Regions from separate parts of the Stutzerimonas chloritidismutans genome, predicted to be linked through region 2. Evidence: predicted binding sites of a transcription regulator. Region 2 holds the regulator's gene; each other region holds the start of a gene.

Region 1 (4,135 bases), 930 kb from region 2:
CCTTCGACAAGACAGGCACGCTCACCTCGGGCAAGCCGCAGATCATCCACCTGCATGCCGTGGACGGTGACGAAGCGCGGATACTGCGCCTGGCCGGCGCCCTGCAGCGTGGCAGCGAACACCCGCTGGCGCGCGCCGTGCTGGAGCGCTGCGAAGCCGACGGCATCGCCGTGCCGGATGTACAGAAGAGCCAGGCCCTGAGCGGCCGTGGCATTGCCGGCACGCTGGACGGCCAGCAGCTGGCGCTGGGCAACCGGCGCATGCTCGGCGAGTACGGCCTGCAGCCGGGCGAGCTGCTGGAAACCGCCCAGCGCTGGGAAGCTGAGGGCCGCACCCTTTCCTGGCTGGTGGAACATGCGCCCGAGCCGCGTATCCTCGGCCTGTTCGCTTTTGGTGACAGCCTCAAGGACGGCGCCGCAGCAGCGATTGCCGGGCTCGCGGCGCGGCATATCCGCAGCCACCTGATCACCGGCGACAACCGTGGCAGCGCGCGGGTGGTGGCCGAAGCGCTGCACATCGATGATGTGCATGCCGAGGTGCTGCCTGCGGACAAGGCCGCCACCGTGGCGGAGCTGAAGAAAGGCGGCGCCGTGGTGGCCATGGTTGGCGACGGCATCAACGATGCCCCGGCCCTGGCCGCAGCGGATGTCGGCATCGCCATGGGTGGCGGTACCGATGTGGCCATGCACGCCGCCGGCATCACCCTGATGCGCGGCGATCCGCGCCTGGTGCCGGCCGCGCTGGAGATCAGCCGGCGCACCTACCGCAAGATCCAGCAGAACCTGTTCTGGGCCTTCATCTACAACCTGGTGGGCATTCCGCTCGCCGCCTTCGGCTTTCTCAGCCCGGTGGTGGCTGGCGCGGCGATGGCCCTGTCGAGCGTGAGCGTGGTGAGCAACGCCCTGCTGCTGCGTTCCTGGAAGCCGGAAGAATGATCGGGAGCACGCCATGAACATTGGTCAGGCAGCCAAGCACAGTGGCCTCACGGCGAAGATGATCCGCTACTACGAATCCATCGGCCTGCTCACGCCGGCCGGGCGTGGCGCCAATGGCTATCGCCACTACAACGAGCGCGACCTGCATCAGCTAGCCTTCATCCGCCGCGCCCGTGACCTAGGTTTCTCGCTGGAGGAGGTCGGCAAGCTGCTGGCGCTGTGGCAGGACCGTCAGCGCGCCAGCGCCGATGTGAAAGCCCTGGCCGGCGCGCACATCGACGAGCTGAACCGCAAGATCACTGAGCTGGTCGACCTGCGCGACACCCTGCAGGAGCTGGTCGACCACTGCCAGGGCGATGATCGCCCGGACTGCCCGATCCTGCAGGGCATCGAAAGCGGCTGCTGCAGCGCCCCGTCATCCCGTCCGTCCCCAATCACTGCACCTGGCAAAGGCTGATGCCAACGCGGGCCGCCCCGGCCCGCGCCCCCTGCTCCAGCATTCGCTGCGACCATTCCTCGATTTACATTCAAGTTCGTATGCTCGCGGCCGAAAGAGGGCCCGAAGACACCCGCGGGCCGCCGGCAAGGCACCCGCTCGTTTCGAACTATTCATCTGATTGGAATGACATGAACAACTGGTTTGCAAACATCGGCGTCAGCAGGAAGCTCGCACTGGGCTTCGGTGCCGTGCTGATCTTGACCCTCATCCTCGCCTGGAACGGCTGGGGCAGCCTCGGCAGTGTCATCCAGCGCAGCGGCTGGATGACCGAAATCTCATTGCTGAACAAGACGCTAACCGACCTGCGTATCGCCCGCCTGCAATTCATGCTGGCCAATGGTGACAACGAATCCACCGAGCGTCTGGACAAGAACCTGGGCATCTACCTCGCCCAGCAGACCAAGCTGCTGGAAACCTTCAAGAACCCGGTCAACGTCGCCCAGCTCAAGGAGCAGGCCGGCTACAACGCGCAGTATCAGCATTCGCTGAACGATATGCGCAAGGCCTATGCCCAGGCCAACGCCTCGCGGCAGATCATCGACCAGGCCGCCGGCCGTCTGAGCGAGCTGATGGCTGGCGTGAACCGTCAGGTGCTGCAGCTCTCGGAGTATGACGAAGGCCGTTTCGCCCAATTCCAGGCGATCACCCAGATCGAAGACGACGTGCAGCGTGCGCAATACCTGCTGCGCGTCTACATGAGCAGCCCGGGTGCCGAGGCGGCGAAGGCGATCTACGCCCAGCTCGACGCCGCGCAGGCCACCCTCGGCCGTCATGCCGGCGCACTGGACGCCGACAGCGGCGCGGCGCTGCAGCAGATGCGCACGGTGCTCGGCGAGTACCGCAGCGCCATCGAGGCGCTGGAGAAGGCCACCCAGGCAATCGCCAAGGCGCGCCAGGAGATGACCGACCAGCAGAAGGAAATCGTCCGTATCAGCGACTCGCTCTACCAGTTCCAGCTCGACCAGCTCGACGTGGAAAGCGCCGCAGCACGCACGCGCCTGATCGTCAGCGCGCTGCTGGCCCTGGTGCTGGGAATGCTGGCCGCCTGGCTGATCACCCGGCAGATCATCCTGCCGCTGCGTGCCACCCTGGCTGACGTCGAGCGCATCGCCTCCGGCGACCTCAGCGCCACCGCACAGGTTCAGCGCCGCGACGAGCTGGGCGTGCTGCAGCGCGGCATCCAGCAGATGGGCTCGACCCTGCGCGAGCTGATCGGCGGCATCCGCGATGGTGTCAGTCAGATCAGCGCCGCCGCCGAGGAGCTCTCGGCCGTCACCCAGCAGACCAGCGCCGGCGTGAACAGCCAGAAGGAAGAAACCGATCAGGTCGCCACCGCCATGCACGAGATGTCGGCGACCGTTCAGGAAGTCGCGCGCAATGCCGAACAGGCCGCGCTGGCCGCCACCGAGGCGGACGGCGAAGCCCGGGAAGGCGATCGCGTGGTCACCGAGGTGGTCACCCAGATCGAACGCATGGCCAGCGCCGTGGTGCGCTCCACCGAGGCGATGAAGGCACTGCAGGAAGAGAGCGACAAGATCGGCAGCGTGATGAACGTGATTCGGGCGGTGGCCGAGCAGACCAACCTGCTGGCGCTCAACGCCGCCATCGAAGCCGCCCGTGCCGGCGAGGCCGGACGCGGATTCGCCGTGGTCGCCGACGAGGTCCGCGGCCTGGCGCAGCGTACGCAGAAGTCCACCGAGGAAATCGAAGGGCTGGTCGCCGCGCTACAGAACGGCACCCAGCAGGTTGCCTCGATCATGCACACCAGCCGCGACCTGACCGACAGCGGCGTCGAGCTGGCGCGCCGGGCCGGTGCTTCACTGGGCAGCATCACCCGCACCGTGTCGAACATCCAGGCGATGAACCAGCAGATCGCCGCGGCCGCCGAGGAGCAGAGCGCGGTGGCCGAGGAGATCAGCCGCAGCGTGGTGAACGTGCGCGATGTGTCGGAACAGACCGCCGCCGCCAGCGAGGAAACCGCGGCGTCGAGCACCGAGCTGGCCCGTCTGGGCGGTCAATTGCAGTCGATGGTGAGCCGCTTCCGGCTCTGACGGAACCTCGCGAGGCAGGCCCTGCCTCGCGGGGTGGAAGGCTCAGCTGGCCTGGGATTGCAGGTAATTCTGCAGACCGATGCGGTCGATCAGGCCGAGCTGCTGCTCCAGCCAGTAGGCGTGGTCTTCCTCGGTGTCGTGCAGCTGCAGCGCCAGCATGTCGCGGGTCGGGTAGTCGCCGTGCTGTTCGGCCAGCGCGATGCCCTGGGCCAGCGCGGCGCGCACCTTGTACTCCAGCGCCAGGTCGTTGCGCAGCATGTCCGGCACGGTGTGCCCCGGATTGATCGGCTCCGGCGTCATGTCCGGGGTGCCTTCGAGAAAGAGGATGCGCTGCAACAGCGCATCGGCGTGCTGCGTCTCCTCCTCCATCTCGTGATTGATGCGCTCGTAGAGCTTGCTGAAGCCCCAGTCGGCGTACATTCGCGAATGCAGGAAATACTGATCGCGCGCCGCCAGTTCGCCGCGCAGCAGCTCCTTCAGATAGTCGATTACCGGTGCCTGGCCTTGCATTGCGTATTCCCCATGAGTGATGCGCCTTCAACAGCGGGCAAGCATCCCCGCTGAGTTCACGACGGTCAAGCGCTGCAGAGCCGCAGCCGCGCACCCTTGAGTGTGGCAGAGCCTCGGCAGAAGTCGACCGCCCGGTCACC
Region 2 (4,135 bases):
GCTGTCGAGATTCGCGCGTCTGGCTGTACCGAACATTCATGTTCTGGCCTACCAGGAAATACCGGACAACAAGCAGGTCACCATCGTCTCGACGGTGGGTCAGAATTAACCGAGGGTACAGGCCATGCAGGTCAAACGTTTCTTCGCCGCCGATATGCGCATCGCCATGAAAATGGTTCGCGACGAGCTGGGCGCCGATGCCGTGATCATCGGCAATCGCCGGGTGGCCGGTGGCGTCGAGCTGACCGCTGTGCTCGATTACCCCATGCAGTCCGCGCCGGCGGCCAACAAGCCCAACCCGGCGCTGGAAGCCGAATTGCGCAAGACGCAGTCGCGCCTGGCCAATGCACATGCCGAGCTGAGCGCTGCGCCGCGCGCGAAGATGCAGGATCGTCAACTGGTTGACGAGAAGCCTGCCGTCGCGGCCAGCAAGGCACAGCCCGATACGGTCGCCGAGCCTTCCCCCGCGGCCGACTCCCGTGCCATCGAAGCGATGTACTCGGAACTGCACGGTTTGCGCGAGCTGATCGAAGTGCAGCTCGGCTCGATCGCCTGGGGCCAGGAGCAGAGCCGTCGCCCGCAGCAGGCAGGCCTCTGGCGCCGTCTGCAGCGCCTGGGCCTGCCGGCCGAGCTGTCGCGTAGCCTGCTGGAAAAGGTCGCCGGCATTAACGAGTCGCGTCAGGCCTGGCGCATGGTGCTGGCGTATCTGGCGCAGGCAATCAAGGTCACCAAGAACGAGCCGCTGGAAGAGGGCGGTGTGATTGCTCTGGTCGGCCCAGCAGGCGTCGGCAAGACCACTACGCTGGCCAAGCTGGCTGCTCGCTACGTGCTGAAACACGGCGCGCAGAGCATTGCGCTGGCCAGCATGGACAATTATCGGATCGGTGCGCAGGAGCAGCTCAAGACACTGGGCCGGATCCTCGACGTGCCGGTGGTGCAGATCGATCCTAGCCAGCCGCTGAGCAAATCGCTGGCCTCGCTGGCGCGTAAGCGGATCATCCTGATCGACACCGCCGGCTTGCCGGCAAGCGATCCGACGCTGCGCATGCAGCTCGAAGCGCTGTCGGACAAGGGCGTCAAATCGAAGAATTACCTGGTGCTGGCGGCAACCAGCCAGAGCCAGGTGCTTAAGGCCGCATGGCACAACTATCGTCGTTGTGGGCTGGCCGGTTGTATCCTGACGAAGCTCGATGAGGCGGGCAGCCTTGGCGATGTACTCGGTCTCACGATCAGCCAGCATTTGCCGATAGCCTACCTCGCCGATGGTCCCCGGATTCCTGACGACCTGCATCTGCCGCGCAGCCATCAGCTGGTCAGTCGGGCGGTGAGCCTGCAGTCCGGCGAGGAGCCGAGCGAAGAAACCATGGCCGACATGTTCGCCGGGTTGTACAACGGCTCGTCACGGCGGGCTGGATGATGCTGCGACAGCGGTACTCGAATGAATCAGATGCGTGCCATGCGGACGCATCGCCGGCCGCAAGGCCCCAGCAAGATATAGGCATGTGAACATGGGTATGCATCCCGTACAGGTGATTGCGGTGACTGGCGGCAAGGGTGGCGTCGGCAAGACCAACGTGTCGGTCAATCTGGCACTGGCGCTGGCCGACCTCGGCCGGCGTGTGGTGTTGCTTGACGCCGACCTTGGCCTGGCCAACGTCGACGTGCTGCTGGGGCTTACCACCAAGCGCACCCTGGCTGACGTCATCGCTGGCGAATGTGATCTGCGCGACGTACTGATCCAGGGGCCGGGCGGCATCCGCGTAGTGCCGGCCGCATCCGGCACGCAGAGCATGGTGCAGCTGTCTTCCCTGCAGCACGCCGGGTTGATCCAGGCGTTCAGCGAGCTTGGCGACGAGCTCGACGTGCTGATCATCGACACCGCGGCTGGCATCGGCGATTCCGTGGTGAGCTTCGTGCGCGCAGCTCAGGAAGTGCTGCTGGTGGTCACCGACGAGCCCACGTCCATCACCGACGCCTATGCACTTATCAAGCTGCTGAACCGCGATTACGGCATCAGCCGCTTCCGCGTGTTGGCCAACATGGCTCACGCACCGCAGGAAGGCCGCAATTTGTTCGCCAAGCTGACCAAGGTTACCGAGCGCTTTCTCGACGTGGCGCTGCAGTATGTCGGTGCGGTTCCTTACGACGAAGCGGTGCGCAAGGCCGTGCAGAAGCAGCGCGCTGTCTATGAAGCGTACCCGCGCTCGAAATGTGCACTAGCCTTCAAGGCGATCGCGCAGAAGGTTGATACCTGGCCGCTGCCGGCGACGCCGCGGGGTCATCTCGAGTTCTTCGTAGAGCGCCTCATCAGCCCCGCTTCACCCAGCCACGAATGACAGGTGCCGGATCCGCTATGTATTACAGCAAGGCTCAGGCAAAGGATGCGCAGTACCGCCTGATCGATCAGTACGCCCCATTGGTCAAGCGAATCGCTTACCACTTGTTGGCGCGTCTGCCTGCAAGCGTGCAAGTGGACGATCTGATTCAGGCTGGAATGATCGGACTGCTGGAAGCAGCTAAGAAATACGACGCGGGCAAGGGTGCCAGCTTCGAAACCTACGCAGGTATCCGCATTCGCGGCACCATGCTGGACGAAGTCCGCAAGGGTGACTGGGCGCCGCGCTCGGTGCATCGCAATTCGCGGATGGTCAGCGAGGCGATCCGGGCGATCGAAGCGAAAACCGGGCGCGACGCTAAAGATCACGAGGTTGCGGCCGAACTTAAGCTAAGTCTCGACGAGTATTACGGCATTCTGGGCGATACGCTGGGCAGTCGCCTGTTCAGCTTCGACGATCTGCTGCAGGAAGGCGATCATGGCGAGCTCGAGGAAGACGCTGCCAGTCTCCACCCGGAGCCGTTCCGTGATCTCGAGGATGAACGTTTTCAGCAGGCGCTGGCCGACGCCATCGCCAACCTGCCCGAGCGTGAAAAGCTGGTGCTGTCGCTGTATTACGACGAAGAATTGAATTTGAAGGAAATCGGTCAGGTGCTGGGGGTCAGCGAGTCGCGTGTGAGCCAGTTGCATAGCCAGTGCGCTGCGCGCTTGCGCGCGCGCCTCGGCGAATGGCGCGCCAATTGACGATTGTTTGCGGTATGACGTGCTCGGTTTGCTGAGGCATTTTGGGACTTACGGAGGTCGACTTGGACAAGAACATGAAAATCCTCATCGTCGATGACTTCTCGACGATGAGACGAATCATCAAGAACCTCCTGCGTGATCTGGGGTTCACCAACACCGCCGAAGCGGATGACGGTACTACCGCGCTGCCGATGCTCAAGAGCGGCAGCTTCGACTTCCTGGTGACCGACTGGAACATGCCGGGAATGAGCGGCATCGATCTGCTGCGCACTGTGCGTGCCGATGAGCGCCTCAAGCACCTGCCGGTGCTGATGGTGACGGCCGAAGCGAAACGCGATCAGATCATCGAAGCCGCCCAGGCCGGGGTTAACGGCTATGTGGTCAAGCCTTTCACTGCCCAGGTGCTCAAGGAGAAGATCGAGAAGATCTTCGAGCGCGTCAACGGCTGAAGCAGCAACGCCGCGAGGGCACTATGACGCAAGCAGACCAAAGCCTGGCAGAGTTCGAAGCGACTCTGAAGGCGCATGCACCCAAGTTGATCGAAAGTCTGCAGCAGGGCCGCTTCGATGAAGCGACGCAGATGTTCAATGAGCTGAATCAGGTGCGCAACCACGGGCTTTACCTGGAAGTTGGCAAGCTCACCCGAGAGCTGCACAACGCCATCGTCAAGCTCGAGATGGACACCTGCGCCACCGGCGGCGACCCGTCGCCGATCACGGACGCGACCGATCGCCTGTCCTACGTGGTGGAGATGACCGAGAAGGCTGCCAACCGCACCATGGACCTGGTCGAAGAATCAGCGCCGCTGGTGAACTATGTGAGCTATGAGGCGCAGAGCCTGACAGCCGACTGGCAGCGCTTCATGCGTCGTGAAATGAACGCCGATCAGTTCCGCGACCTAGTCAAGCGCATCGACCAGTACTTGCAGCGCAGCATGAACGACGGCGGCCAGTTGTCGCAGAACCTCAGCGAAATAATGCTGGCTCAGGACTTCCAGGATCTGACCGGGCAGGTGATCAAGCGAGTGACCCGCCTCATCAGTGACCTCGAAAGCAA
Region 3 (4,135 bases), 470 kb from region 2:
CCCGACCGGCAAGAAGGAAGCCTGGAGCCAGGGCGGCGGCGCGCCGTGGCAGAGTGCGAGCTTCGACCCGGAGACCAACACCATCATCGTCGGTGCCGGCAACCCCGCCCCGTGGAACGGCTGGGAGCGCACCAGCGATGGCGGCGACCCGAAGGATTACGACAGCCTCTACACCTCCGGGCAGGTCGGCGTGGATCCGAGCACCGGCGAGGTGAAGTGGTTCTACCAGCACACCCCGAACGATGCCTGGGACTTCTCCGGCAACAACGAGCTGGTGCTGTTCGATTACAAGGACAAGAACGGCAAGACCGTCAAGGCCACGGCCCACGCCGACCGCAACGGCTTCTTCTATGTCGTCGACCGCAAGGACGGCAAGCTGCAGAACGCCTTCCCCTTCGTCGACGGCATCACCTGGGCCAGCCATATCGACCTGAAAACCGGTCGACCAGTGGAGAACGAGGGTCAGCGCCCACCCAAACCGGAGCCGGGCGAGAAGCACGGCAAGTCGGTCGAAGTATCCCCACCCTTCCTCGGCGGCAAGAACTGGAACCCCATGGCCTACAGCCAGGACACCGGCCTGTTCTACGTACCGGCCAACCACTGGAAAGAGGACTACTGGACCGAGGAAGTCAGCTACAAGAAGGGCTCGGCCTATCTCGGCCAGGGCTTCCGCATCAAGCGCATGTACGACGACCACGTCGGTATCCTGCGCGCCATGGACCCGACCACCGGCAAGGTGGCCTGGGAACACAAGGAAAAACTGCCATTGTGGGCCGGCGTGCTGGCGACCAAGGGCAATCTGGTCTTCACCGGCACCAGCGACGGCTACTTCAAGGCCTTCAACGCCAAAACCGGTGACGAGCTGTGGAAATTCCAGACCGGCAGCGGCGTGATTTCCCCGCCTGTGACCTGGGAGCAGGACGGCGAGCAGTACATCGGCGTGACGGTCGGTTACGGCGGCGCCGTGCCACTGTGGGGCGGCGACATGGCCGTACTGACCAAGCCGGTCGCCCAGGGTGGTTCCTTCTGGGTATTCAAGCTTCCGGATTGGGAGAAGAAGACCGCCAAGCGATGAGCCGAGCCGTGCCCGCCACCGCGCGGGCACGCCTCGTGTTTTCAACGTACAGCGGCTCACGCGGCGCGTCTGGCCCAGCCGGCTCCGGGTTGGCGCTCTCGCCGACAGGCCAGAAACGCCACGCGACCGCTTTTCTCTATTGCCCTGCCCCAGGTGACTTTCCATGAACAGCCCTAACCGCTTGCTACTGCCACTGGCCCTGTTCGCCAGCGCGTCCGCCTTCGCCGCGGATGACGGCCCTCTGACGATCAACGGCTGCGTACTCCAGCCCGAGAGCCAATGTGCCAACGCCGATCTGCGCGGCGCCGACCTCAGCAATCAGGACCTGCGCCGCATCAACCTCGCCGGTGCCAACCTCTCCGGCGCCAACCTGCGCCACGCCAACCTCGACCTGGCCAATCTGGAAAAAGCCAACCTAACCGGCGCCACGCTTAACCGCGCCAGCCTGCAACAGGCCAACCTGCGCCTGGCCAATTTCACCAATGCCCGGCTGATCGCCATCCAGGGCTGGGGCCTGTTCGCCCAGGCCGCCCAGTTCAAGGGAGCCGACCTCACTGGCGCCTACCTTGAGTTCGCCCGCATGAGTGGCGCCAGGATGCACGGCAGCACGCTGCACGCCGCCGACCTGGAAATGACCTGGCTGAGCAAGGCCGATCTCGAGGGTGCCGATCTGACCGATGCCAACCTGCAGGAAGCCAAGCTCAACGACGCCAACCTGGGCAACGCCGTGCTAACCGGCGCGCGCCGGCACTACGCGACGTTTCAAGCCACCAACATGGAAGGCTGCAAGGACTGCCCGGTCGATTGGGAGAAATGAAACCCGCCGATAGGCCATTTCAATCGCCGGTATAGAGCAAACCATTGGCTGGCAACCTCAGGAAAATGACTCAGGCGCCGATCAAGTGACTGGGCTGTCTTGCCCTTCACCGGATGCCAATAAATGTTCAACAAGAACCTGAAACGGGAACTGGCTGAATTGCGCGAGGAAGCCGCAGTCAATCAGCAGATCAAGAACTCGTTGTACAGGGAGATGATGGTCCTGGAACTGGACCCGCAAGGACGCATTCAGCACGCCAACGAGCTGTTCCTCAGCGAAATGGGTTATCGCCGCGACGATCTCATCGGCCGCTCCGTCGACGACTTCTTCAGCCAGCAGTTTCGTACCGAACCGAACTACTCACGCCTCAAGACCGCCATGCAGCGCGCGGAGCACATCAGCGGCGCCTACCGACTGCTGCAGGCTGACGGCCAGGAAGCCTGGCTGCGTTCGATCTGGCAGCCGATCACGGGCTCGGATGGCACGTTGCACCACTTCACGCTATGCGCCACTAACCTGACCCGCACCATCGAGACCTCACGCGAGCACGAAAGCGTAATCAACGCGCTGTTGCGCTCCACCGCGGTGATCGAGTTTGACCTCGGCGGGCATGTCATCACCGCCAACCAGCGGTTCCTCGACGGCATGGGCTACCGCCTCGAGCAAATCAGGGGCAAGCACCACCGCATGTTCTGTGAACGTGAGGAAAGCGAGTCGCCGGCCTATCGCGAATTCTGGGCTAGCCTCAACCGTGGCGAGTACATCGCCGAACGCTTCAAGCGTATCGATGCCCACGGTCAGACCGTCTGGCTCGAGGCGTCCTACAACCCGGTGCTCGATGCCTACGGCAAGCTATACAAGGTGATCAAGTTCGCCACCGTCATCACCGACCAGGTCAACCGTGAGATGGCTGTGGCCGATGCCGCAACGATTGCCTACGACACCTCCCAGCACACCGATCTCAGCGCCCAGCGCGGCGCGCAAGTGGTCCAGCAAACGGTCGAAGTTATGCATCGTATCGCCCAGCAGATGCAGGAAGCCTCCGACGGTATCGAAGCGCTGGACAAGCAATCGCAGCTGATCGGCGCGATCCTCAAGACCATCAGCGGCATTGCCGACCAGACCAACCTGCTGGCACTCAACGCCGCCATCGAAGCCGCACGGGCCGGTGATCAGGGCCGTGGCTTCGCCGTGGTGGCCGACGAGGTTCGCCAGCTGGCGGCCCGCACCAGCAAGGCTGCCGAGGAGATCGTCGGCGTGGTGCAGAAGAACCAGGACCTGGCGCAAGCTGCCGTGCACAGCATGAGCGCGAGCCGCGACCAGGCCGAGCACGGACTGGAATTCGCCAACCAGGCCGGCGCGGTGATCGTCGAGATCCAGGACGGCGCGCAGCGCGTGGTCAGCGCAGTCGGGCAGTTCGCCAGCCAGTTGAAGAACTGATGGCGAGCCTGTCACTGCAGATCGGCACATGAAGGATGGCCGCGCTACAGCCGAGTCGGCACCGCTGCCTCAGGCTGACTCGATCATCAGCGTTCGGAGGACGCCAGCTTGACGCAGAAGCTGATCATTCATATCCGCCAGCATCCGAACGTCGACGGGCTGCCGCGCTTCGACGGGCTGACGTCGGCGAGCATCGTCACCCCCGCGACGGCGGACGAGTTTCGCGCGGCGGTGGAGGAAATCATGGGCTTTGCCTGCATCGGTTTCGATACCGAATCCAAACCGACCTTCAAGGTGGGCGAAGTCTCCAGCGGTCCGCACCTGATCCAGTTCGCCACCCCGGCAAAGGCCTACCTGTTCAGGATCGGCGTGCCCGGCTGCATCGAAGCGGCCAGCGCAATCCTGCAATCGCCCGCGCTGGCGAAGATCGGTTTCGGGCTGAAGTCGGATCGTTCCAGGCTGCACGGCAAGCTCGGCATCCGGCCGACCAGTCTGCTGGACCTGGGCTCGGTGCTTCGCTATCAGGGCAAGAAAGGTCAGGTCGGCCTGCGCGGTGCGGTGGCCGCGGTGCTCGACGCACGGATCGAAAAATCCCGCAGCGTGGCCACCTCGAACTGGGCGAACCCCGCGCTGACCGTGGCACAGCAGGCCTACGCGGCCAACGACGCCTACGCCGCGCTGCGCGTGTTCCTCGGCCTGAGCGCAGAGCAGCAGGCGATGCTGCTCGCGGCGCTACCGCGCTGACAGGGCTTCGGCGGCAGTCAACAGGAGTTAGGCCAGCCCATGCGCCCGGCGTTGCAGGA

The links. Region 2 encodes FliA, which starts transcription of late flagellar genes. Its sites were predicted from a motif close to CTAAAGTTTNNNNNNNNNNNGCCGNTAA; they were not measured.
Region 1: a site for FliA is predicted at 1,462-1,489, ahead of LLJ08_RS03240 (methyl-accepting chemotaxis protein). Genes of this name have one in related genera too.
Region 3: a site for FliA is predicted at 1,949-1,976, ahead of LLJ08_RS09890 (methyl-accepting chemotaxis protein). Genes of this name have one in related genera too.

What each region holds. Positions count from the first base shown of each region.
Region 1 covers NZ_CP086067.1:714,570-718,704, reverse strand. Annotated here, with positions in the region: gene LLJ08_RS03250 (heavy metal translocating P-type ATPase) at 1-935, shown strand, start outside; gene cueR (Cu(I)-responsive transcriptional regulator) at 949-1,392, shown strand; gene LLJ08_RS03240 (methyl-accepting chemotaxis protein) at 1,563-3,485, shown strand; gene bfr (bacterioferritin) at 3,528-3,995, opposite strand.
Region 2 covers NZ_CP086067.1:1,646,266-1,650,400, forward strand. Annotated here, with positions in the region: gene flhA (flagellar biosynthesis protein FlhA) at 1-109, shown strand, start outside; gene flhF (flagellar biosynthesis GTPase FlhF) at 125-1,417, shown strand; gene fleN (flagellar synthesis regulator FleN) at 1,509-2,336, shown strand; gene fliA (RNA polymerase sigma factor FliA) at 2,354-3,079, shown strand; gene LLJ08_RS07735 (chemotaxis response regulator CheY) at 3,154-3,528, shown strand; gene LLJ08_RS07740 (protein phosphatase CheZ) at 3,552-4,135, shown strand, end outside.
Region 3 covers NZ_CP086067.1:2,116,003-2,120,137, reverse strand. Annotated here, with positions in the region: gene exaA (quinoprotein ethanol dehydrogenase) at 1-1,075, shown strand, start outside; gene LLJ08_RS09895 (pentapeptide repeat-containing protein) at 1,239-1,892, shown strand; gene LLJ08_RS09890 (methyl-accepting chemotaxis protein) at 2,016-3,332, shown strand; gene LLJ08_RS09885 (3'-5' exonuclease family protein) at 3,441-4,076, shown strand; gene LLJ08_RS09880 (MFS transporter) at 4,104-4,135, opposite strand, start outside.